One region of the Robiginitalea sp. genome, then DNA from elsewhere that is predicted to be linked to it. Evidence: riboswitches for the same ligand, from Rfam matches in the RefSeq annotation. Region 1 holds a riboswitch; the other holds the start of a gene.
What was found. A riboswitch is a leader RNA that binds a small molecule or an ion and turns the genes downstream of it on or off. The one in region 1 is predicted to bind S-adenosylmethionine.
Positions count from the first base shown of each region.

Region 2: it holds a riboswitch for S-adenosylmethionine, as region 1 does, so the genes downstream of both, AC3DKS_RS05700 (hypothetical protein) here and thrA (bifunctional aspartate kinase/homoserine dehydrogenase I) in region 1, are expected to answer to the same signal.

Region 1 is NZ_CEXZKX010000003.1:209,884-221,804, reverse strand. Features, by position in the region: gene AC3DKS_RS06730 (HEPN domain-containing protein) at 1-683, opposite strand, end outside; gene AC3DKS_RS06725 (phosphoadenosine phosphosulfate reductase domain-containing protein) at 755-1,378, opposite strand; gene AC3DKS_RS06720 (RrF2 family transcriptional regulator) at 1,554-1,961, opposite strand; gene AC3DKS_RS06715 (trans-sulfuration enzyme family protein) at 1,995-3,173, opposite strand; gene thrA (bifunctional aspartate kinase/homoserine dehydrogenase I) at 3,225-6,629, opposite strand; SAM riboswitch class I at 6,741-6,875, opposite strand; gene metK (methionine adenosyltransferase) at 7,009-8,265, opposite strand; gene AC3DKS_RS06700 (deoxynucleoside kinase) at 8,578-9,192, shown strand; gene AC3DKS_RS06695 (App1 family protein phosphatidate phosphatase) at 9,341-10,342, opposite strand; gene AC3DKS_RS06690 (MgtC/SapB family protein) at 10,344-11,609, opposite strand; gene AC3DKS_RS06685 (sodium-translocating pyrophosphatase) at 11,749-11,921, opposite strand, start outside.
Region 2 is NZ_CEXZKX010000002.1:453,041-464,961, forward strand. Features, by position in the region: gene AC3DKS_RS05650 (hypothetical protein) at 1-151, opposite strand, end outside; gene AC3DKS_RS05655 (hypothetical protein) at 702-1,244, shown strand; gene AC3DKS_RS05660 (DUF4407 domain-containing protein) at 1,249-2,217, shown strand; gene AC3DKS_RS05665 (hypothetical protein) at 2,334-3,086, shown strand; gene AC3DKS_RS05670 (thermonuclease family protein) at 3,120-3,635, shown strand; gene AC3DKS_RS05675 (hypothetical protein) at 3,636-3,860, opposite strand; gene AC3DKS_RS05680 (hypothetical protein) at 3,934-4,620, opposite strand; gene AC3DKS_RS05685 (hypothetical protein) at 4,891-5,052, shown strand; gene AC3DKS_RS05690 (tetratricopeptide repeat-containing sensor histidine kinase) at 5,090-7,066, shown strand; gene AC3DKS_RS05695 (response regulator) at 7,081-7,746, shown strand; SAM-I-IV-variant riboswitch at 7,872-7,963, shown strand; gene AC3DKS_RS05700 (hypothetical protein) at 7,933-8,400, shown strand; gene AC3DKS_RS05705 (hypothetical protein) at 8,397-8,837, shown strand; gene AC3DKS_RS05710 (hypothetical protein) at 8,958-11,921, shown strand, end outside.

The DNA.
Region 1 (11,921 bases):
ATCTGTTCCTGGGGCAGGAATTCGTACAGCACGTCCGCATGGCGCGGCTGGGCACCCAGGCCGCCCCCAACCAGGACTTTGAATCCCCGCCGGCCGGCTTCCACCCGGGCGATAAACCCGAGATCGTGCATATAGGAAAGCCCGGTGTCCGCATCCGATGCGGAAAAAGAAACCTTGAATTTCCGACCCATCTCCTGCCCTACCGGGTTCCTCAGGAAATATTCGAAAAGCGCCTGCGCATAGGGGGATACGTCGAAAGGTTCCCCGGGGTCGATCCCCGCGGTCTCACTGGCCGTTACATTGCGGACCGTATTCCCGCATGCTTCCCGAAGCGTGACGGCATCCCTTTCGAGTTCCGCCCACAGTTCGGGGGTTCGGTCCAGGTCCACATAGTGGATCTGGATGTCCTGTCGTGTGGTAATATGGAGGATCCCGGTAGAATAGGTGTCGGAAACATCGGCAATGCGGTGCAGTTGCCGCGCAGTCACTTTTCCGTAGGGGAGTTTGATCCGTACCATCTGCACCCCGGGTTGCCGTTGGCCGTAAACGCCGCGGGCCAGCCGGAGGCTTCGGAACTTCTCCTCATTGAGCTCGCCTTCGCGGAACTGCCGGATCTTCCGTTCCAGTTCAACAATATCCTTCTCAACCACCGGGTTCTCCAATTCTGTGCGAAAGCTTTTCATATATCTATTATTCCTATGGTTTTTATAGTTTATTAGACGCATTCCTGCCGGGCAGGTACGAACAGGCAAAATCAGGTGTGCAGCCCGCACTCCCGATTCTCGAGCACCTTGGTCGGGTCAAAATACGTATGCTCGTTCGGCAGGTCTCGGGATGCCAGGTAGACGTCCAGCTGCGAGTCGTTCCAGTAATAGAACGGGCTTACCTTGAGGATCCCGTCCTTGCTCAGGCTCAGGATATCCAGGGTGTCCCGGTGTGCCGTCTGCCCCTTCCTCAGGTTCGTGAACCACACGTCCGGGCGGTGTTCCGACATGGCGCGCCGGAAGGGTTCCAACTTCACCTGTTCGGTAAACAATTCGTGGCGGGGGTCCTCGATATCGGGGATACCCATAATGGCATCCCGATGGGCCGCCGTCTGTTTGGGAACGTAGAGCCGGATATCGAGTTGGAGTTTGACAATGAGTTCTTCGGCATGCCGGTAGGTCTGCGGGGTATTGTAGCCCGTGTCGCACCAAATTACCGGAACGCGGCGGTCGATATCCGTTACGGCATGCAGGATGGCGACCTCATACGGCCTGAAATTCGTGGTGAGTACCGGCCGTTTTGCCCGGTCCAGGGCCCAGGAAATAATTTCTTCCGGCGGAATGCCTTTCAGTTGCTGGTTCAGGTGTCGGACCTGAGATTCGGAGATAACCATAGTATTAAATCTATTGACTTACTAGACTATTTGATTTCAAAACTACACTTCTTTTCCAAACCTCAACGTTAAAATTTGATAAAATGTATGATTACCCTATAGTTTTAATAGATTTTTAAAATTTTCGGGGGGATGTTGCCAAATTGACAACCCCGGGCATAGCGGCTCCCCGGGTCTACACAAAATCGGCCAGCGTATGGTTCCGGTATACGGCCAGGGCGCTGTCGCGCACCATGAGCATCAGCTTATGGACCGAGCAGGCAGATTCGTCCGGGCAATCGTCGCAGGGTTCATAAAAATTCAGGCTGACGCAGGGTACCATGGCGATGGGTCCTTCCAGTACCCGCATGACGCTGGTCATCCGGATTTCACCCGGGTCCTTGATCAGGTAGTAGCCTCCGCCCTTCCCCTTTTTGGACCCCAGGAATCCGTTTTTGCGAAGCGTCAGGAGGATGCTTTCGAGGAACTTCTGGGAAATATTCTCGTGCCGGGCGATTTCGGCAATCTGAACGGGTTCCCTGTCTTTCTGCGCAGCCAGGTAGGTGAGCGCCTTGAGCCCGTATTTCGTTTTCTTGGATAGCATAGTACCAAGATAGGCAAAATAGACCTACTTCCCCTATTTTACGGCATCCAGGGCCTGCCCCAGGTCGGCGCAGATATCATCCGGGTGTTCCAGGCCCACGGATATTCGCACCATCCCGTCGGTTATCCCGGATTCCAGGCGGTCTTCCGGGCTCAGTTTGCTGTGGGTGGTGGAAGCCGGGTGGGTGACGATGCTGCGGGTATCCCCCAGGTTGGCGGAGAGCGAAAGCAGTTCGATCTGGTCAAAGAATGTCCTACCGCCATCGACCCCCCCCTGCACCTCAAAGGCGACTACGCACCCCCCTGCTTTCATTTGCTTCTTGGCCAGTTCATATTGCGGGTGGGTCTTTAGAAAAGGGTATTTCACCCAGTTCACCTTGGGGTGGGACGAGAGGAACTCGGCGATTTTCAGCGCATTCTCGCAATGGCGGTCTACCCGTACCGCAAGGGTTTCCATGCTCTTGGACAGGAGCCAGGCATTGAACGGTGAGAGCGCCGGGCCGGTAATCCGGGAAAACCTGTATACCCGGTCTATCAGTTCCCTGCTGCCCACGGTAATCCCCGCCAGCACACGCCCCTGACCGTCCATGAGCTTGGTTCCGGAATGAATGACCAGGTCGGCCCCGAACCGGATGGGCTGCTGGAGGTACGGCGTGGCAAAACAATTGTCGATGACAAGCAGCAGGTTGTGCTTACGGGCCAGTTGCCCGAGGGCCTCCAGGTCCAGCACATCCACTCCGGGATTCGTAGGCGATTCCGCATAGAGGATCCGTGTTTCCGGGCGGATGAGCGCCTCGGCCTCCTCCAGACGGTCGTAGCGGAAGTAGGAATGGCTGATATTCCACTTGGGGAAAACCTGCGTAAACAGCGTGTGGGTAGACCCGAAAACGGAACGGGAAGACACTACGTGGTCGCCGCTGTTGAGCAAGGCGGCAAAGGTGGAAAATACCGCGGCCATCCCGGACGCAAAGGCAAAACCGTCTTCGGCCCCTTCCATCTTGCAAACTTTCTCAATCCATTCGGAGGTATTCGGGTTTGAGTAGCGGGAGTAAATGGTCCGCTCCTTTTCCTCGGCAAAAGACGCCCGCATATCTTCGGCGTCCTCAAATACAAAGCTGGAAGACAGGTAAAGCGGTGCGGAGTGTTCGAGGAACTCCGTCCGGTTGATCTGCGTACGGATGGCTTCCGTCTCTGGCTGATGTCTCTTTTTCATGACCTGGTGTTCTTTTGGTTTCATGGCGGGGCTCCCGCGCCGCTGTGTTTTTTAATCTGCAAATCCCTTCTCGGCAATGCGAAGAATGTCCCCGAAAACGCCCCGGGCGGTAACGGCTGCACCGGCACCCGCCCCCTGGATCACCAGGGGTCGTTTCCCGTAGGATTCCGTGTAAATCTCTATCAGGGAATCCGCATCCTTTACCTGGCCGAGCGGGCTGTCGGCGGGCACGGATACCAGCTTCACCTCCAGGTTGCCCTTGTCCTGCTGCAAGTCGCCGGACAGGTCGCCCACATAGCGAAGTACATGGCCCGCCTCCTGCCGGTCGCGGATGGCCCCGAAGTGATCATCGAGTTGGGACAGGGATTCCAGGAATTCCTCCCGGGTCCCGCCCCGCAGTTCTTTGGGAATCAGGTTTTCGATGGATACATCCCCGAATTCGTTCTGCAGGTCGAGTTCGCGGGCGAGGATAAGGAGTTTGCGCCCCACATCGTTGCCCGAGAGGTCTTCCCGGGGGTCCGGCTCGGTAAATCCTTTGTCCAAAGCTGCCTGAACGCAGGCAGAAAACGAGGTTCCTCCCCGGGAAAAGGTATTAAAAATATAACTGAGCGACCCGGAAAACACCCCGCGGATACGCGTAATGTTCTCCCCGGACAGATGCAGGAGCTGTATGGTGTCGATCAGCGGCAGGCCGGCCCCGACATTTGTTTCGTACAGGTACTGCTTCTGATGGGATTCGAGCTCCTCCCTCAGGAGGCTGTAGAAATCGTATCCCAGCGTATTGGCGACCTTGTTGGAGGAAACCAGGTCGAACCCGTTCTCCACAAAATCGAAATACCGGGCCACAAAATCCTCGCTGGCCGTATTGTCCACGGCAACTAGGTTCTCCAGGTGGTGCGACCGGGCGTAGTCGAACAGCTCCGTAAGCTGGTAACCCTCCGGGGCGCTGGACAAGCGGGAACTCCAGTCCGCTCCCACGCCTGCCTCGTCGAGCAACAGCCGGGTGGAGTTGGCCACCGCAAAGACATTCAGGCGGATGCCTTTGCGCGCCTCGATCTTGTCTGCCGAGGCGAGGAGCTGGTGCATCAGCGTGCTGCCAACCGTCCCCACGCCGAACACCGCCAGGTTGATCTTCTTGCTGATCCCGAAAATCTGTCCGTGCATCACATTCAGCGCCTTGAGCGTATCAGCTTTGCGGACCACCAGGCTGACGTTCTTGCCGGTCACTGTATTGTTGAACAACAAGGGGATCACCTGGTTGCGGATCAGCGCATTATACGGTTTGTGGAAGGTGCTCAGGTCCTGCCCCACGATAGAAATGACCGAGACGTCCGAAGTGATGTGGATCCGGGTGATGTCCTGGTTGCGAAAATCCTCCTCGAACTCCGCTTCGAGCGCTGCCTTGGCGCGCTGCGCCGCATCCGCCCGTACCACCAGACCGATACCCCGTTCCGAGGAACCCTGGGAGATAATCCCCACATTGATCCCGCTCTGTCCGAGCGCCTTGAAAATCCGGGCATCCACGCCGACCTTGCCGAGCAGCCCCCGTCCCTCCAGGTGGATCAGGGCCTCGTGCTCGATGACCGAAAGGGAGCGGATACCGTCCCGGCTGGACCGGGCGCTGATCAGCGTACCCTCCCCGTCCCCGTCAAAGGTATTTAGGATGCGCAACGGGATATTCTTCTCCAGGAGCGGAATAATGGTTTTGGCATGGAGGATCGTCGCCCCGAAATTGGCCAGTTCGTTGGCCTCCGAATAGGAAAGCTGTTCGATGCGCCGGGCGCCGGGGACCAGGTCCGGGTTCGCCGTGTAGATTCCGTTGACATGGGTGTAATTCTGCAATTCGGATGCGTTCAGGTAGTTGGCCAGCAGGGAAGCCGTGTAATTGCTCCCATTGCGGCCCAGCGTGGTGGTCTCCCCCAGGGCGTTGGATGCGATGAACCCCGTGACGACGGCCACGGTGTCTGCCTGGAGCCCGGAGAAAAAGCGGTTGACGTTTTCCCGGGATACTTCGTCCAGTACCTGGGCGTTCCCGAAGCCCGAGTCCGTACGGATCAGCTCACGCGCATCTACGAGTACGGCGTTCAGGCCCCTGCCGATCAACAGCTTGGTTATCAGCCGGGCAGACAGCAACTCTCCCTGGGCCAGGACCTGGTCTTTGATCTTCGGGCTGTAATCGCCCAACAGGCGCACCCCTTCCAGCAGCCTCGCAATTGCTTCAAAGGAATCCCCCAGACCGACATTGGAGAACGTGTGCCGCTGATAGTTTTCGAAACGGCTGAAAGCCTCGCTGTAATCCTTCCCGTCCGCGGCCAGTTCCAGTAGTTCTTCGAGCTGGTCCGTGGCCTTTTCCCGTGCGGACAACACCACCGCTACGCGTTCCTTTTCCGCTACGCGTGCCGAAATGATATCCAGGACGCGGTCAATGCCCTCGCCGTTGGCCAGGGATTTCCCGCCGAACTTCAGCACCTTCAGGGGACGCTGTCCGGTGCCACCGAAAACGTCCTGCAGCAGCTGTTCCATCTGGTCGAATTCTATCAGGAAGGCATCGTGCCCGTGCACGGAATGGATTTCCCCGTAGGTGACATTGGAATTGACCTGGGCGAGCTGTTTATAGGTCTCCTTGTTTTCGGCAGCCGTAAAAAACAAATCGGAATCCACCCCGATGATATGGATATGCGTGGCGCTTTGCTGGAGCCGCTGGAAGGCCTCTTCCCCACCCCTTGTAATATCGATGGTCTTCAGGAGCTGGTTGGTGAGCTTGTAAGCCGCCAGCTGAAAACGTTCCTGCAGCTTCTTGCCGTGGTGGAGCAGCCAGCTTTCGACGTTGAACAACCGGGACTCCTCGTTTGTACTCCGGCGAAAACGCTGCTTAAACGACTCGGGGGTCCGGTAACAGAGCATGGCGTGCATCCGCGCATCGTGTACGGGTTGGGAGGAATTTACCAGGAATTGCTCCTGTATCTGGCAATTGGCGATGAGCCAGTCTGTCGACTTCCAGTCGGAAGCCACCGGGATCAGGTGGGTTGCCAAATCCGGGCGCAGAGCTGCCATCTCCCAGGCAATCCCGCCCCCCAGGGAGCCGCCAATCAGGGCAAAGAGCTTGTGGATGCCGAGGTATTCCAGACCCAGGAGGAAGATGCGTGCAATGTCCCCGGCGATAAAATCCTTGTAATTCTCTATCAGGAAACCGTCATAGCCGTTTCCGGGAACATTAAAACAGAGTACCGTGTAAGTCTCCGTGTCGATGCACTTGCCCGGGCCCACCAGGGACGTCCACCAGCCGTCCGGCCCGGCGACGTTGGAATTTCCCGTGAGGGCGTGGTTTACCAGCACAACGGGGGCCGTGTGGAGTTTCCTCCCGAAGAGCTGGTACGACAGCTCGATCTGCTGGGTAACGCCTTTTTCGGTGGTAAAGGCGTTTAACTGGATATGTTGCAATGGCGATGCTTCCATGGTTTTATTTGAAGGCCGTTCCGTCCGGGGCGTCCGTTGGGCACCCATCCGGAATACGGATTGCTTTAAATGTCGGCGTTAAAAAGAAAATGGAAGCGGGGCAGCGCCCGGTTGTTATCTGCCCCGCACCGCGGCAGCCAGCTGGCCCCGATCCCGGTCCGGGTTAGAATGTAGCACCTTCTTCGATTGTGCGAAGGGTTGCCAAGGCTTCACTGGGTCTAGTCCCTCCACCTTTCTTGATAACGAGTCAGTATATATGTGAACGTCTCGGCAAATATAGGGATGCCACAAGGGAAATTCCCAATTTCGGGCCGAATAATTTAATGGGCAAAGCTTTTTGTCCCAGCCCGATGCCTTTGGCCCGGGCCAACACCACCGGCTACAGGCCAAAGGCTTCCCTGACCGCGTCCACGGCGTCCAGCTTCTCCCAGGTAAAGAGTTCCACCTCCTTGGTCACCCGCCCGTTGTACGGGGATTCAAACACCTTGGTAACCACGCGGGGTTCTTTGCCCATGTGTCCGTAGGCGGCGGTCTCCAGGTAGATGGGGTTTCGCAGCTTCAGCCTTTCCTCAATGGCAAAGGGCCGCATATCGAACAGTTCGGCAACTTTCGCCCCGATCTGCCCGTCGGTGAGATTGACCCTGGAGGTGCCGTAGGTCGTTACGTTGATGGAGGTTGGCTCCACCACCCCAATGGCATAGCTCACCTGAACGAGGATCTCGTCGGCCACCCCGGCTGCCACCAGGTTTTTGGCCGCATGGCGGGCCGCATAAGCCGCACTTCGGTCTACCTTGCTCGGGTCCTTGCCACTGAAGGCACCGCCTCCGTGGGCACCTTTGCCCCCGTAGGTATCCACGATGATCTTACGGCCCGTGAGGCCCGTATCCCCGTGGGGTCCGCCGATAACAAATTTACCCGTCGGGTTGATATGGTATTTGATCCGCTCGTCGAACAGGCCCCGCAACCGTTCTGGCAGGCCGGCCACTACCCGGGGAATCAGTATTTCCAGCAGGTCCTTCTTGATCCGGGCCAGCATTGCGGCGTCGTCCGGGTCAAACGGGTCGTGCTGGGTGGAGATGACAATCGTATCGATACGCTGCGGCTGGTCGTCATCGGAGTATTCGATGGTTACCTGTGCCTTGGCATCCGGGCGCAGATACGGAATCGCATCGGATTCCCGGCGAAGCGCGGCGAGCTCCTGAAGGATCCGGTTGGCGATGTCCAGCGCCAGGGGCATATAATTGTCGGTCTCCCGGGTGGCATACCCGAACATCATGCCCTGGTCCCCGGCACCCTGAAGTTTTTTATCCCCCCGGTCCACCCCCTGGTTGATTTCCTGGGATTGCTCGTGGATGAGGGAAATCACCCCGCAGGAATCCCCGCTGAACTGGTAGGCGCCTTTGGTGTAGCCGATGTCGTTGATCACCTCCCGGGTAATCTGTTGCAGGTCTACGTAGGTATGGCTCCTGACCTCTCCGGCCAGGACCACCTGCCCGGTGGTCACCAGGGTTTCGCAGGCAACCTTGCTCTCGGCGTCAAAGGCGAGGAAATTATCGAGGAGCGCATCGCTGATCTGGTCGGCGACCTTATCGGGATGTCCCTCGCTTACGGATTCGGATGTGAATAAATAGGGCATGTGCGCGTTTTTAATGCGAGACAGCCGACGGATCGCGGGGATGCAAAAAGCGCATTGGCTGTCGCCCTGAGAGCGGAGCAAACTGCTTTAGCATTTTTGGTGGTCCGGCACAATTCCGGATCAGAGGTTGCAATCAGTCAAATCTGTCCTCTGGAAAACAATGGCGCAAAGGTAATGAATTGGCCGGAATCTGAAACCCGGCGGGAGCGGGTTTTTAGCACCCCGAATTCGCGTCCCCATCCTTTCAGGGTCCGGCGATACTTCGTATATTGTGTGCCCTTTTCAGACGTTACCAACCGAAAGAACAAACGTATGCATATTGCGGTTGCCGGCAACATCGGCGCAGGGAAAACCACCCTAACCAAATTGCTTTCCAAACACTATCAGTGGGATGCGCATTTTGAAGATGTGGTGGACAACCCCTACCTGGATGATTTTTACACCCAGATGGAGCGGTGGAGTTTCAACCTGCAAATCTACTTCCTCAACAGCCGGTACCGGCAGATTCTGCGAATCCGCGAAAGCGGGAAGGACGTCATCCAGGACCGGACCATCTACGAGGACGCCCATATTTTTGCCCCGAACCTGCATGCGATGGGGCTGATGACCAACCGGGATTTCCAGAATTACACGAGTTTATTCGAACTGATGGAAACCCTGGTGATGCCGCCGGACCTGATGATCTACCTGCGCAGTTCCATCCCGAACCTGGTCAACCAGATCCACAACCGGGGGCGGGAATACGAAAATTCCATTTCCATCGACTACCTCAGCCGGCTCAACGAACGCTACGAGGCCTGGGTACACAGCTATGAAAAAGGCAAGTTGCTGATTATCGATGTCGACAAACTGAACTTTGTGGACAACCCGGAACACCTCGGGGAGGTCATCAACCGCATCGATGCGGAAATCCACGGGTTGTTCTAGTTCCGCCCCCCGACGAGCCCGGATCTGCCCGCAGGCCCTTTCACAAGGCGTAACTACGCGTTGGTCGTTCCGCAAGACGGGACTTGCCGCCGGGCGTTTTGCAAGACGTAACTTCCCGCTGGCCGCGCTGCTTGCCGGGGTACATTTTCTAAATAATGCCGATCGACTCCCCATGGCGGATCACCTCCTCGGACTGGTCCACCAGTAATATGGGAATATGCGTGTTTTCGGCAATCAGGTCCCGGACGCGCTGCATCCTTTTGGTGTGCCGCACACTGCGCAGGTAGATGGCCAGTACCCGCCCCGGAAACTGCCGTGCAATGGCCAGGTAGATATCCGCATCCCGCTCCCCGCTGTCCCCTATCAGGATAAACGGCATGTCCGGGTAGGTTTTAAAAATATTCTCGATCTCGTGCCGCTTCTGGGGCACGTCCTGTTTCTTCCGCTTCCAGAAACTGGCCATACTCCGCAAGAGGATGGGACCTTTTGGAAATCGGTTATTGCTGAGGAAGAATTCCAGGTAGCGATACAGGTTCCAGGGGCTGTGGCTTACATAAAAAACGGGATTCGCACTCTGGCCGTCGCGACCCCGGTGCAGCCGGTGGTAGAGTTCCGGGGCTCCCTTTAGCGGCAGGCGCCTTTCCACCCCTTTGAATAGCGTATTGGCAATAACCTGCCACTTCAGGTAGGACGTTACCCCGGTGTGCAGGATCGTGTCGTCGATATCGGTGATCACCCCGTATTGGGCGCCCACGGCCGGGATCATCAGCGCCCCGGGAAACCGGTTTTCCCCCAGGACCGGGCGGGAGAGCTTTTCGGTGCGGAACGAAATCTCAAAGTGTACCCAGCCCTCCCGGTTCACCAGTTCTCCGAGTCCGTCTACCTGCTCGTCCAGCAGGTAATACCCGTCGGAACCCGTTTCCACCTCAAAGCAGCGGTCGTCGGGGAGCCGGATGGTCAATGGCGTATGCCGGATTTCATCGGTCTCAAAGCGTTTCCAGCTGTTCAGCAGGAGTTTGACGATCCCCTTCTGAGCCAGGTCGATGGTCTCATCCTCCAGTGCCCGTCCGCGGATATACAGGCGGTTTTTCGTGCCGTAGCTTTGGAAAGCCACGATCTGCAGCGGGTCTTTCCTCCCCAGCCAACCCATATCAGAGATGCCAGTTTTGCGGCCAGAGCCAGATAATCAGCAGGCCGGCCCCTATCCCCAACCCAAAGGAGATACCGATCCAACGCCCCAGCTTCCGGGTACCCAGCACGGCCGCCATGGCCCCCTTGAAAGCCAGGTTGGAGAGGGATGCCAGCAAAATGAGTTTCCAGCCCGTGGAGATTTCCAGGCGATCCTGCCGCATGAGCTGCGAAAGGGAGAGCGTAATGGCGTCCACGTCCGTGAGCCCGCTAATGACCGCCAGGCCGTACAGGGCTTCGTTCCCGTACTCCTGCTTGATAAATGCCACTGCCAACAGGATCAGGCCGTAGAGCAGGCCAAATATCAGGGCGCTTTTGAACTGGGCCGGATTTTTAGGTTCCGGGACGGACTTCACGGAATCGTCCCGGTTCATGCGCAGGTAAATCCAGACGCAGATTCCGACGAGCACCAGGAATTCGGCCAGCAATGGGAGGATCATTGCGGGCAGGTGTTGCGGGATAACCACCCCCACTTCCACCAGCACCCGGATCACGGCAACCGCGGAAGCGGCCACGATGACAAAAGCCGCCATGATGTGTACTGCGCCGGATTCCTTGGTTTTCCGGGCATAACTCACCGTAGTGGCCGTACTGCTGATCAGCCCCCCCAGGATGCCCCCGGAGATGGTGCCTGCCCTGGCACCCATGAATTTGTAGATAAAATATCCCACAACACTGATGCCCACAATCAGGGTAACCATCAGCCAAATGCTGCGCGGGTTGAGCACATCCAGGGGGCCGAAGGTTTCGTTGGGCAACAACGGCAGGATGACCAGGGAAATCCCCGCAAATGTCATGATGGCCGCCAGGTCTTTTTCCTGCAGGTCTTCGATAAAGTCGTGGAGTTTGTCCTTGAGGTAGAGCAGAATTGCCAAGGCACCCCCGGTAACCACCGCGATCATCCGTTCGCCCATGACCAGGTAGGCCCCGATGGCAAACATCAGCAGGGCGGCCACCTCCGTGGTCTGCCCGATGTCCGGGGTGTCCGAGCGGCCGTTCTTGATCACGTTCGCGGTAATCAGCAACCCCCCGAGCACCAGGCCGAATGCCGGCATGATCAGCGGACTGTCATACACCCGGCTGAGCATTCCGGACAGCACCCCGAGCATGGCAATCAATGTAAAAGTACGCACCCCGGCCATCTTTGAGTCGGCGTGCTGCCGCTGCAAGCCGGTGAGCATCCCCAGTCCGAATGCAATGCCCAGGTTGATCAGGTCTTCGTACTCCATGGCCCATGAAGATAGCACAGCCGGCCTTGACGGGCAAACGCGATCCGAATTATTCGGGGCCTGCCACAAAAAAACCCCGGCTTGCGGCCGGGGTTCGTTCTTCAGGTAAAGGGTTTAAGACCCAGGGGGGGGGGTCATTTTATTCCTCCACCACCTTTTTCACTTTTTTCACGTCTTTTTGGACTTCAACTGAAGCTTCAGCCTCGGTGTAGTTTTCCAGGCTGACTTTTACATCTTCCTCCGTCCCGGTGAAAGTCACCTCCTCAACAGTCTTTTCCCCGTCTACACTGGTGGTGGTAGTCACGTAGGCCG
Region 2 (11,921 bases), on a different contig from region 1:
GTTCTCTTGAATCTCGTATATCCTCCATTTCATATTTGCGAAAAAACGAGCAGTCAAATACATAAGAAACATATTTCTTAGGGCCATTTTGCTTCACATTTTCAAGAGCATTTATTAAGTCAGAAGTATAATCTCGAAGAAATTCATCCATATCACGGTTCCATTAAATTACAATGAAGGCAGTTGTGTGTACCCAACTCTAGCTCACATTGGCATTTTCATTTATAAAGTCAAGAACATTTAAAATAAGTTGTCATACGCCTTGGCCCCACAACAGGGTAAGGCAATTGACCCTGAATATCTTAAATGATCAATTATGTACAATGCGGTTTCCCGTAATGAACCCACTTCTCCCTGAATTAATTTCACTGCAAAATTCTTGCAGTCGCAATGAAACGCAATTTCGAGCACGAAGACATTGATGAAACCAACACCCACGGCACGTATGGAGCCACCTTGTTCGACCCGAGGTGGAAATCCAAAAGGCAACATATTCTGGATCGGGATCAGAACCGCTGTGTGAATTGTCAGGGTACGGAGACCTTGCAGGTACACCATCGGCAATACCACTTTTCGCAAAGCCTAAACAGCTTCCTAAATCCCTGGGAATACAAGGATGAATTGTTAATCACCTTATGTAAGAGGTGTCATCAGACCGGCCATCGCCAGTATAAAGTACCAACCAAATACATAAAATAGCTATGGGATTATTTTCATTTTTTCGAAAAAATGGTCACTCCACAAGCGCCAATGGGGAGGAATCCATCACCGTCCCCAAAGACTTGTTTGTAGAGGAATCTGAGCCTTCCGAATCTGTCAAAATCCATATGAATGGAACCGGTGAAGTTAACCTGGATGCTATCTATTCCTACTTGCAGCAAGATTACGAAACCCGCGGGTATAACGATGCGCTGACAAATGCCGAGGAGTCTTACAAAAAAGACAATGTGGAATTGATCTATATGGATCTTAAAATTCTCATTGAACGGGCCTATGCCTTCTATGAAAACTTTATCGCAAATCTGGATTATCATATTGATACGCGTTCCCGATCCGGGTTGGTAGACCTGGTGGAGGAACTAAAATCACGCAAAGAAACCGTTCAGAAACACCAGGAAAAAATTCGCGAAATAGAAGCGGGGGTTCAGAACAACACTGGTCTAAGCAAACGAGCCGAACTCTCGTATACACGTGGCTTTCACAAAGGATTGGTAGCCATTACACAATCCCAAATTTTAAAATAAAGCAATGAAAGACTGGTGGTTAAAATTGGGGTGTTTTTTAACGGGTTATAATTATTACCTGCTAAAGAATTCCAGTGAGGCGAGTGCAAAATCGGTCAAAAAATACCTCTCGGCAATCTTGATCATTAGTATTCTTTGGGCATTTATCGGTTTTTCGTTTGCCAAGCGCTACTTGAAAGCGGATGATGTAGTTTCGATCATTGTTGCAATTATTATGGTCGTGGTAGTGATTCAAATTGAAAGACAAATCATTTTAAATATCTCCCAAAGCATTTGGCCGAAGTTATTTCGAGGCCTTATCGCAATCGTGATGGCTGTTATTGGATCCGTAATTATCGATCAAATTGTTTTTAAAGAAGATGTTGAGAAAATCAAAATTGAAGAGATCCAAACCCAGGTTGATAAAGTAGTTCCCGCAAGAACGCGCATTATCCAACAACAAATTTTTGATCTTGATAGCCTCATAGCTGTTAAAGAAAATGAATTGGCCAGAACCCAACAGGAATTTTCGGAAAAACCACAAATACGTTCAGTACTAGTAGAAACTAGAGAACAATTGGTAAAAGAAGAAGATAGTACAGGTCAGTTAAGAGACGTAAAAGTTCAACTCAAGGACTACAAGACTCATTTAATTTCAAATCCGATAGGCGCCCAAATTCCCATACTCGATGGGCAAATCCAAGAACATCGCAGAATGCGCATGGCAAAAGAAGATGAAATCGTCAACATCCGCACCCAGACTGAGAAAGAACTCAGTGAGAAGACCGGCCTACTAGACGAAATCACCATTCTATTCAAAATCATTTTATCGAATTGGATTGCCGGAGTAGTGTGGGGGTGCATCTTCCTGTTTTTCTTGTCGATAGAATTGTTTGTGCTGATCAGTAAATCCTTCGAATCCGACTCTGATTACGATCGGTTGGTACGGCATCAAAAAGAGATGAAACTCAAGATGATAGCAAAAATGGAGTAGCCAAAAAAGCGATTCCACCTCCTTTCATGAAATCTTCCAGTGAGGGTTTCCGTAAGGAGGCTTAAGCTACAAGCTGTTCCTTTGTCTTACTGTATAAAACCTACAAATTTTTAGTAATGAGAAGAACTTCAATTACCCTGTATTCAGTGTTTTTATTGTTATTGGGCTGTAGCGATTCCGTCTCGGACGAATTCGAAGCAGTAAATGGAAATGTTGAGGACCGGCGGCTTCAATCTATAACTGTACTATCTGCTGAATCTCCAGACGACAACAAATATTTCTTGTTTACTTATGACAGTAAAGACAGGCTTACTTCTTTTACCGATGGGGAAGAAACAGCTGTGCTTCTTTACGATAATGACCAACTGAGCAGCTTGGCAGATTCCTATGGAAGTATTGCAGTGGAAGAGTTATATGCATCTCCTTATGATGCCTTTAACACGGGACAAGTAGAGGAATATGACAACAATGGAAATCCGCGAATTCTGTCATTTTTAGAAAACGTATATGACTACGATTTGAACACGGTAGTTCAAGAACAATTTACGCTAGAAATTTCTTATGACAATCAACCAAATCCTTACTACTATACACTGGCCTCTGCGGGTTTAATCGATCTGCTGGATCGCATTCAATTAAATTTTAGTATGCCATCGCAACCCGAAGAGTTAATCCGGGCACGATTACTTTTCCCATTGAACAATCCATCACAATTGGTTTATAAAAACGAAGCGGGTGATATCGTTCATACTGTAAATGTCGACTACAACTATGATGGAGATTATCCCGTTTCTGCATCTGTTGTCGCTTTATCTCCCCAAGAAGGAAGCTCAGCCAATGTAACCGTAAGCTTTCAATATGCTGATTAGCACGTTACCTTCGTACTGGTAATTTCCTGTTGAATGAAGACCTTTCATCTCAATTCTCTGTCAATTAAAAAAAATTTATTTCTGGTCTGCTTGCATCTTGCAGTGGTAGGTTTCACAGGAATAAACCATGCTAACGCTCAACAAGAACAGCTAACAGGCACAGTCGTCGGCATCACCGACGGCGACACCTTCACCTTGCTGAAAAAGGATTCTACCACCATCAAGGTGCGCCTGGCGAGTATCGATTGTCCGGAGCGGAAACAGGCCTATTCTGCTCGGGCCAAGGAGTTTGTTTCGGATGCTATATTCGGAAAGGAAGTGGAGGTGCGAATTCAGAGTAAGGATCGGTACCGGCGCTATATCGCTATGGTGTACTATGGCCGCAAATGCCTGAATGAAGAGCTACTTAAGAATGGATACGCCTGGCATTACAAAAAATATTCCAAAGACGCTCGGCTGCAATCTATGGAAGATAAGGCTCGAAAACGACGGATAGGCTTATGGGCCGATACGCATCCGGTGGCGCCGTGGAATTGGCGTGAGCGCTAATTAGTCCTCATACCCACATAGGGTCCTTCCCAGTTCCCTGGCTTCTTCGATTGTCACCTTGTAGGTCTGGGTGGAGCAGCGTGAAAGCCCGTGGCACGAGGCCTTCAGGTGGTAGCGTTTGCTTTGAGGCCCCTTGCAGATATAGACGTCCCCAAAATCGTCACTCCCACCGGATATTAAAAGGAGGCCGGCTCCCACTACGACGCCTGCAAAAAACTTTCTCATGGTTCCACTGCATTTACCTAGCAGTTAAATTACAAGAAAATGAGAAAATTAGCTTCCGGAAACCCGTAAACGGCTAGTTATTCGGATAGGTGGGGCAGATGTATTTTTTGATCATGTATTCGGTAATGGGGTCCAGGGTCTTGCCAGTCTCCGGGTGCCGGCCCAAGTCCGTAAAGTATTCCAACTCCCCATCCGGGTTCCTGCCATACCACAACAGCTCCAACTTATTCCCATCAAAGAATTCATAGGAACAATCCGGCTCCACTTTTCGAAAATGATCCAGCCGATCCTGGTTGATCTTTTTAAGGTCCGATAACTTATAGGTCTCCAGGTCCATGGGTACCACCTCGTAATGATCTTCCACCCAAATCATCATTTTGGTCTGGAATGGGTTTTCAAAAAGCACCCATAATACCAAGGCGATGACACCTACACCTGCCAGGTAATACCAAACACGCGTATTCCTGCGCGGTCTATTAATTGTAAGTGGGCTACCCCCTTCAAGGGAGTTTAAAAAATCACGGTATGTATCATATCCCAGATAACCCGCCAGGCCGTCCACCACATGGGCGGGCAATTCAAAATCATCGCTCCCTTGTTGCACCTCGTTGAAGTAGTTCCGCAAACTGCGTTCCCCATAGGGCTGTTTGGTGCGCTCCTCAATGGTATCTGAAAGAAATTGGGCGCGCCGTAGAACCTTTTCGGATCCGGTATCTCTTTGCGCCTGGTCGAAAGCTTGTTTCAGCAGCTCAGCGTGCATAGTTGGTTGATTTCCAAGTCGGAATAAAGCTACAAAATCCCTGGAAATCCTATGGAAACTACTTTCCATAAACCTTCCATTCTCCTTCCACCCTTTCCACCCCCTATACCCTTGATTTGTCTTCGGAGTTCGGCCTGGCAGCTCTGAGCAGGGAGAAGGGAAGTACCTGCCCACCTGCCTCGCCCCTCCACACTTCCCTCCCTTAAGGGCCAAAAATTCAGCCACGAGCTGAGGTGACCGGCCTATGTCCAATTTCAAAATTCAATCAAGATGAAAAAAGTAGTTTTTATCCTGGCCATGCTGTTATCCAGCAGCTTTTTCTTTGCCTGTTCCGACAACTCCTATGCAGGGGATGACACGCTCTATGAGCAGGCCAACGGAGGTGACGATGACGGCGAGGTGAATGACGATCCGGATGATGGCGACAACTAATCCGTAGCGTCCACTCAATTCCTTTTATCTTAGGGGAATGAAACGAACCTTCGTTTTGTTCCCCTTTTTTATGATCCTGCTGGGTCTCTGGCTGGTGGGTTGCCAGCCCGGGACGGATGCGTCCGAAGATGATGGCATCGGGTCTGATTCCTTGTGGAGCCGCTATCTGGAGCGCTACGATTCGGACGAGTTGGGCACAGCGGAAAAACTCGCGGCCAACGGCAAATTGCTCCGGGGTTCGGCGGGGTTGCCGGATACGGCCCGGTCCGTTTTATTCCAGCATCGCGCAGCCCTGTTCCGTCGGGAAAACCAGCTGGATTCCGCCTTGCGCTACTTAAATGAGAACCTCACCCTTACCCAAGCCCTGGGCGATACCACCCGGATTGCCGACGCCCACTACCGCCTGGGTTTTTACTACCGGCTGGCAGAGGAGCCTTCCCGCTCGCTGGAGCATAATTATCAGGCCGTAGAACAATACAAAGCACTGGGTGACAGCATCCAGGTGGGGCGCAAAAGCCTGAACCTGGCAAATTTGTTGAATGCCCTGGGGAATTATTCGGAAGCTGAGACCATTGCGGTGGAGGGGTTGGAATATATCGAGAACAGCCCCCAGATAATGGGCAGTCCGGAAATCCGGAACTATGTGGCCGGGCTCTACAATGCCCTGGCCATAGCCACCAAGGAATTGCGCAACTACCCGGAGGCGCTTGCCTGGTATGAGAAAAGCCTGGAACTGCAACCAGACGGGGAGGCAGCCCTGAACATCCGCCACAATGTGGCCGTGGTGCTTACCCATATGGATTCCCTTCAGGCAGCCCGGGCCCTGAGCCGTGAGCTCGCCGGGGACAGCCTGTTAAACGATCCCGAAAACGCCCGGCTCCGCGCCCGGATCATCGACCAGCTGGGGCATATCCAGGGAAGGCTTAATCTGCCCGGGGCCGAGGAAAACCTGCAAACGGCCCTGAATATCCGGCAAAAACTCGCGTACACCCAGGGGGTCCTTAGCAGCTACCTGCACCTGGGGGAATTCTACCGGGAGCGGAGCCCGGCCCGGGCCCGGGAGATGGCGCAGGCGGCCTACCATATCGCCCGGGAACTGGAAAACCCGAACGACCGGCTTACCAGCCTGGCGCTGCTCATTGACGTGGTTCCGAACCCGGCCGGCTATGCCCGCGCCTATACCCGCCTCTCGGACAGCCTGCAGCAGGTGCGGCGGCAGACAAAGGACCAATTTGCGAAGGTCCGCTATGAATCGGAGAAAAACCTGCGAAACTACCTGATTGCCCGGCGGGAGGCCAGTGAAAATTCCCTGCAGTTGGAGCGGTCGCAAAACCGGAACCTGTTGCTCCTGAGTTTTGTGGGGCTCCTGTTGATCTCCGGGCTTTTTATCTATCGCTACCTGCGGCTGCGCCACCGCAAACGGGAGATCCAGGCGGTGTACGCCACCGAAAGCCGCATCTCCAAAAAGGTCCACGACGAACTGGCCAACGACATCTTTAACCTGTTGAATGCGGCCGTGGCCTTCCCCCGGAAAAACCGGGAGGAGCTCCAGGATTTTGTAAACCGCCTGGACCAGCTCTACCAAAAATCCCGGGAGATTTCCCGGGACAGCGCCGAGATTCCAACGGGTCCGAAATTCAAAACCGTGCTCAGCTCGCTTATCGAGATCTACTCGTCCGAGACGGTGCGCATCATCACCCAGGGGTTTGAATCGATTCCCTGGGAGGCCATTTCGCCAGACAAACAGGTGAATATCTACCGCGCCCTGCAGGAAATCCTGGTGAACATGAAAAAGCACAGCGGGGCCACGCTGGTGCTGCTGGAATTCCGGCAGGAGAAGAAAAGCCTGACCATCCGCTACAAGGATAACGGGGTGGGCTTCCCGGAAGAAGCGCCCTTACGACAGGGCGGCCTGGCGAATACGGGAAACCGTATTGAGGCGCTGGGCGGAAGGATTACTTTTGAGACAAGCGTTCCACAGGGGGTGGTGATTTTACTGACCCTTCCCGTTTAATAGTGCTTGCAGCTATGTTTAAAAAAGTACTGGTAGTAGAGGATATCGATTCCATCAACATTGGGCTTACCAAGACCCTTGGGGAAGCTTTTGACTTCGACATTGACCACGCCAAGTTTTGCGACAAGGCGAGCCTGAAGATCACCAAGGCGCTGCTGGACAAGGAGCCCTACGACCTGCTGATCACGGACCTGTCCTTTAAATCCAACGGGCAGGAGGGAAAGATCCAAAGCGGGGAAGACCTCATCCGGGAGGTCCGCGCCAAACAGCCCAACCTGAAGACGATTATCTACTCCATCGAAGACCGCCCCTTTAAACTCAAGGAATTCATTACGGACCTCAAGGTAGACGGGTACGTGCTCAAGGGCCGGAACAGTTCCCGGGAAATGGTGGAAGCCATCAAAGAGGTGGCTGCCGGCACGCTGTATGTGTCTCAGGACATCATGCAGTCCATCCACACGTCCCCCACCCTGGAAATCGACGACTTTGACCTGGAACTCCTCAGGGAACTCGCCGACGGTTTCTCCCAACAGGAAATTTCAAAGCACTTCCAAACCCGGGGGATTACCCCTGCTTCCCTAAGCAGCATCGAAAAACGCATCAACCGCCTGAAGGACTACTTTATGGCCCGCAACACCACCCATCTGGTGGCCCTGGCGAAGGATATGGGGTTGGTGTGAAACTACAACCTATGAAATAGATTAAATGATTCTTTGAATTCGCGTTTAATCTTTGAATCAGGATGAGTCGTAATTGGATTAAACCAAAACCATAAGACGAATTTTGTATATTCCCTCTAATAATATGAAGGCATCAGGAACGCTAAGGCGCGTACCAACCGAGCATAAAAGCCACGGTGGTTCAGAATGCGGACGATCGTCAAAAAAACACCCCCTTGCCAGTCGTTTCTGTGGAGTATTTATCAACAAAGAGACATGATAACGATTGAAACGAGCAAAAAACTCAAGGTGAGGTTTACAACACTTGTGCTTCGAATTCAAAGTATCCTAGAACATCACAATGCATTTCGGATCTACAACGTAATCCATCAGCCGTTTTGGGGAGTGCAAAACAAGGAATTATTCCTTCAACACGAAATGTGTTGGCCGCCGCCCGAATTGAAAAAACAGATTGAACAATTGCTTCTTCCCCTCGGGATGAAGGAACTGCAGGATTTTGTCCTGATTCAGGATGTCCCCTATGACTACCTCTATTCCGGCCGAATACTGCCTGGCACAGAAAATTGTGACTGGCTCGAATCCGAAGTTACAAGGGAAGGTTGTTATGTGTGGCTGAAACCAACCTGTGATACCCCGATAAAAATTGGGTTATGACAAAGGTTCAAGAACTCTTCCTCGAATTTTCTGCCTCGTTGGAATCCATAAGCGACCGGGAGCTCATTTCTAAATTTAATCGGCAAATAGGTAACGGCGGCTGGGGGATTGCGCGTTCAGCGTACCTAGCAGCCCTACGCAGTCAATTGGATAAACGGAAAATCGACTATTCTGCAATAGGGAACGACAAGACCTTAAGCTATAAACACCATGTTTTCTTAGTCGACAAAAAGCTTTTTCTGCTCGATTCGCTGCCAAATAAAAATCTCTTGGACATAATCTGCGTACTACTCGACCGGGTTAATGTAAAAATGAAAGGGGTGCGAATTATTGAAGTGTCTAAAAACGAACTCAGAATTGAAATGAAGGTGTTTCCTTTTAAAGCCAGATTAACATCCAAAGAACTTGCTGGGATGGGTAGTAATATCAATGATTGATCATTAGACACTTTGAAAATGGACAATGCGAATGCTTTTTAGGAGCTATGTGGCACCACTGCATAGTTCCTTAGATCTTTATGCCACAAAATTTCTACAATTTCAACTAGCGTAAGCTTTATGAAAACAGGTGGGTTTCTTTCTATATTACACAATCGAGGTTTAGCAAAACATGATGGCCGTCCTCTTTGGAGGTATTCTATAACTGATGAGGAGCAGAACTCACTTTTAAAGGAACTGAGGTATTCCTCACCACAAACATTAGATCCGAGGGACGTTACCTTATACTATGCCGAATGGTGGAGAACGAATTATAATGGTGGGATTCCCAGCAAGAAAGAGATATTCAATTCGGTAAACGGAAACATTAAATATAACTACAACGCCAATGAATTTTACCAGCTGGCTAGGACAGGTGCAGTAATGCTAGGAATAAAATGGCTATCCAAGCAGAACACCCTCTACTTTAGAACCTTACTTCTACAGGGAGGACTTCCCTTAAAGCACATCTCAGAAAATCAAAGTAAGTACCAGAATTTCCTCTTGGCTGTTTTGGAAGAACAGCCCGAAACGATTGAGGATTTCATTTTTAATTCGTACATCACAGACCTTCTACCAAAATCCAGTCAGAATGAAATTATTTATGAAAGCTGCTTTGAAATTGTAAAATCTCTCCTAAATGATGAAGGCACTTATGATGAGTTACTTCAATCCAGTGAAGCTCTTTCACAGATATCAAAAGAGCTCTTAATTAGAAAGAGCGCGCTTAAAAGGAAAGCGCGCCTGTCAAAACCAAAAAACTATTGGCTGTTAACCATAAAAGAGGATAGATCTTCTATTCATTTAATAATTGGGCTTGGCGACATTTATAGACCTGATTCCCTGAGTAATATTCTTGGATTTGAAGTAACTGAACAGGAATATCAATTTTATCTGGATGATATACTAATATGCATTTTCAGAAGGCTGCTAAATGGAAACTATAAAACGGATTGGTACCAACAGCAAACATTACAATGGGATGGCGAGAGTATTTTTCCAAACACGTATGTATTTGAGCATGGAAAGAAAATTCAAATTCCAGATTTCATTCAAACTGTTCCCGATTTAAGTGAACCCACTTTGTGGACAAGACATGCTGAATATGAGTGGCGTCTTGTTAAAGGAAATGGGGCTCCCAATAAAGAAGGTGCTTTACTATATCCCCAAAAATGGAAAAGTGATACTCCTGATAAACAAATAACACTGCATAGCAAAGAGTTATCATGGTTGGTTTTTGAAGGTAAAGCTGAAATAGAATTCAATGGGCAGCAGATGCATTATTTTAGCGACGTATCCTCTTTTGATTGGACCATAGAAACCCAAAAGCCTTCATGGATAATGAAGGCCAATATGCCCGTGGTACAGAAAAAACCTAGAATCACTGTTTATGATGTGAACAACAAAAAACTACCTGATTCGAAGTTCAAGGTTTGGCTGAAAAAAAGAGGATTGCACGGAGATTGGAGAGAACTTTCAGAATTGAGAAGTATTCCTGCAGGCTGTATTGATATTAAAATTGAAAAGGACGGGCTTACCGGGCAGGATCAATTTTTTAACATTGGAAATCTCCAGTTTTCCAGAACGAAAAAAACAATCAACCGGGCAGAAATTCAGATAAACAACCCTGATTCATTTGAAATTAGACTTGAGGAATCCCCCATTTTAGAAATCGAACAATTAGGATCAAAGTATTACTTACAAGTAAAAACTGAACATTCAAAAATTCCAAAGGGGATCATGGGTTCTGTCGGTTATAGTTTCCAGAAGAAGTTGAATTTTGAAATCATGTCTCCTTTCGAAGGTATGACCTTAACGGATAATGAAGGAGAAATTATTTCGGAAAATGAGAACCTGTCTCTTGGAAATTTATATGGGCTAAGGGTGTTAAGCACTCCCAATTCAGACACTATCCTTAGAATTAAAAACAGGTTAAAACCTGATGTGATAATCACAAAAGAAATATTTGAGTCCACATATCCACTAATCTCTCTAAAAGAAGAAATTTCCAGGTTATACTATTTATCGGATGCCATGGATTATAAGAACCGAGTACTCTTGGAAATAGTCGAAGGAAGAAACTCAAAAGCCTACCACCTTTCTGGTTTTAGTCATACGCTGGATGTAAAAGAACAATTTCAGAATCGCGTCTGCTTATACGATTCACAAGATGAATTAGAGCTGTTTGCAATCCCCCTCAATGTGCCACCAGATTCTATTGAAGTAATTCCCTTGGTTAGAGAAGAGTACATTTACACGATCCCGTCGACAGATTTGACCAATCAGTTCATTGTGATTTCAGCAATTCAGGATGGTAAACAGTTGATGCCGCGATTCGTTAATACGGACGAAAACTATGTAAGCGAGAGCCGGGAAGTACGAATTGAAAATTATCATAACGAGCTGTCAAACTCAGGGTTGGATGATAACATTTGGAAAGAAATACTGGCCTACTTCAATATATGCACTAATAATGATTTACCGTTTTCCACATTAGATCAACTCAGAGCGATTTCAAGAAGCTCCAAAGTAGCTGCAAGGGCTTTTTTCTATTTAGGAGTGCACCAACTAGATACTGATTACTACGTTCAAAAAGTGATTCCTGAATTCGAAAAGGATTTAGGTTTTCAATTTCATTGGATTGAAAGGAGCGATTGGCATGCTGCATTAAATGAAATCAATGATCATTTTAAAAATCAATACTTTGAGGAAATCGTCCTTTTACTTTCTTCTTACATGCAAGAGAATAAAATGGTCGAATTGTTTCAGTTTTTAAATGGAGGATCCATACATGCTATAGGGATCTATAATACCGATATTTCAGCTCTAAGGGCAAAACTTGGCGAGCGTGTGCTCAAGGAACTTCCCAGAAGAAGCCCTAGAATTACACAGAATTATGGAATACCTATCGATCAACACAAACAAGTAAAGTTGTTGTTACAATCTGCCGTTTCAGTGGCTGAATCAATACTAGGAGTCCAAGAAGATTATCCAATTTGGGGAGGAGATGACTTAAGAGAGGCTATTCGCAGAAACATTCAGTAC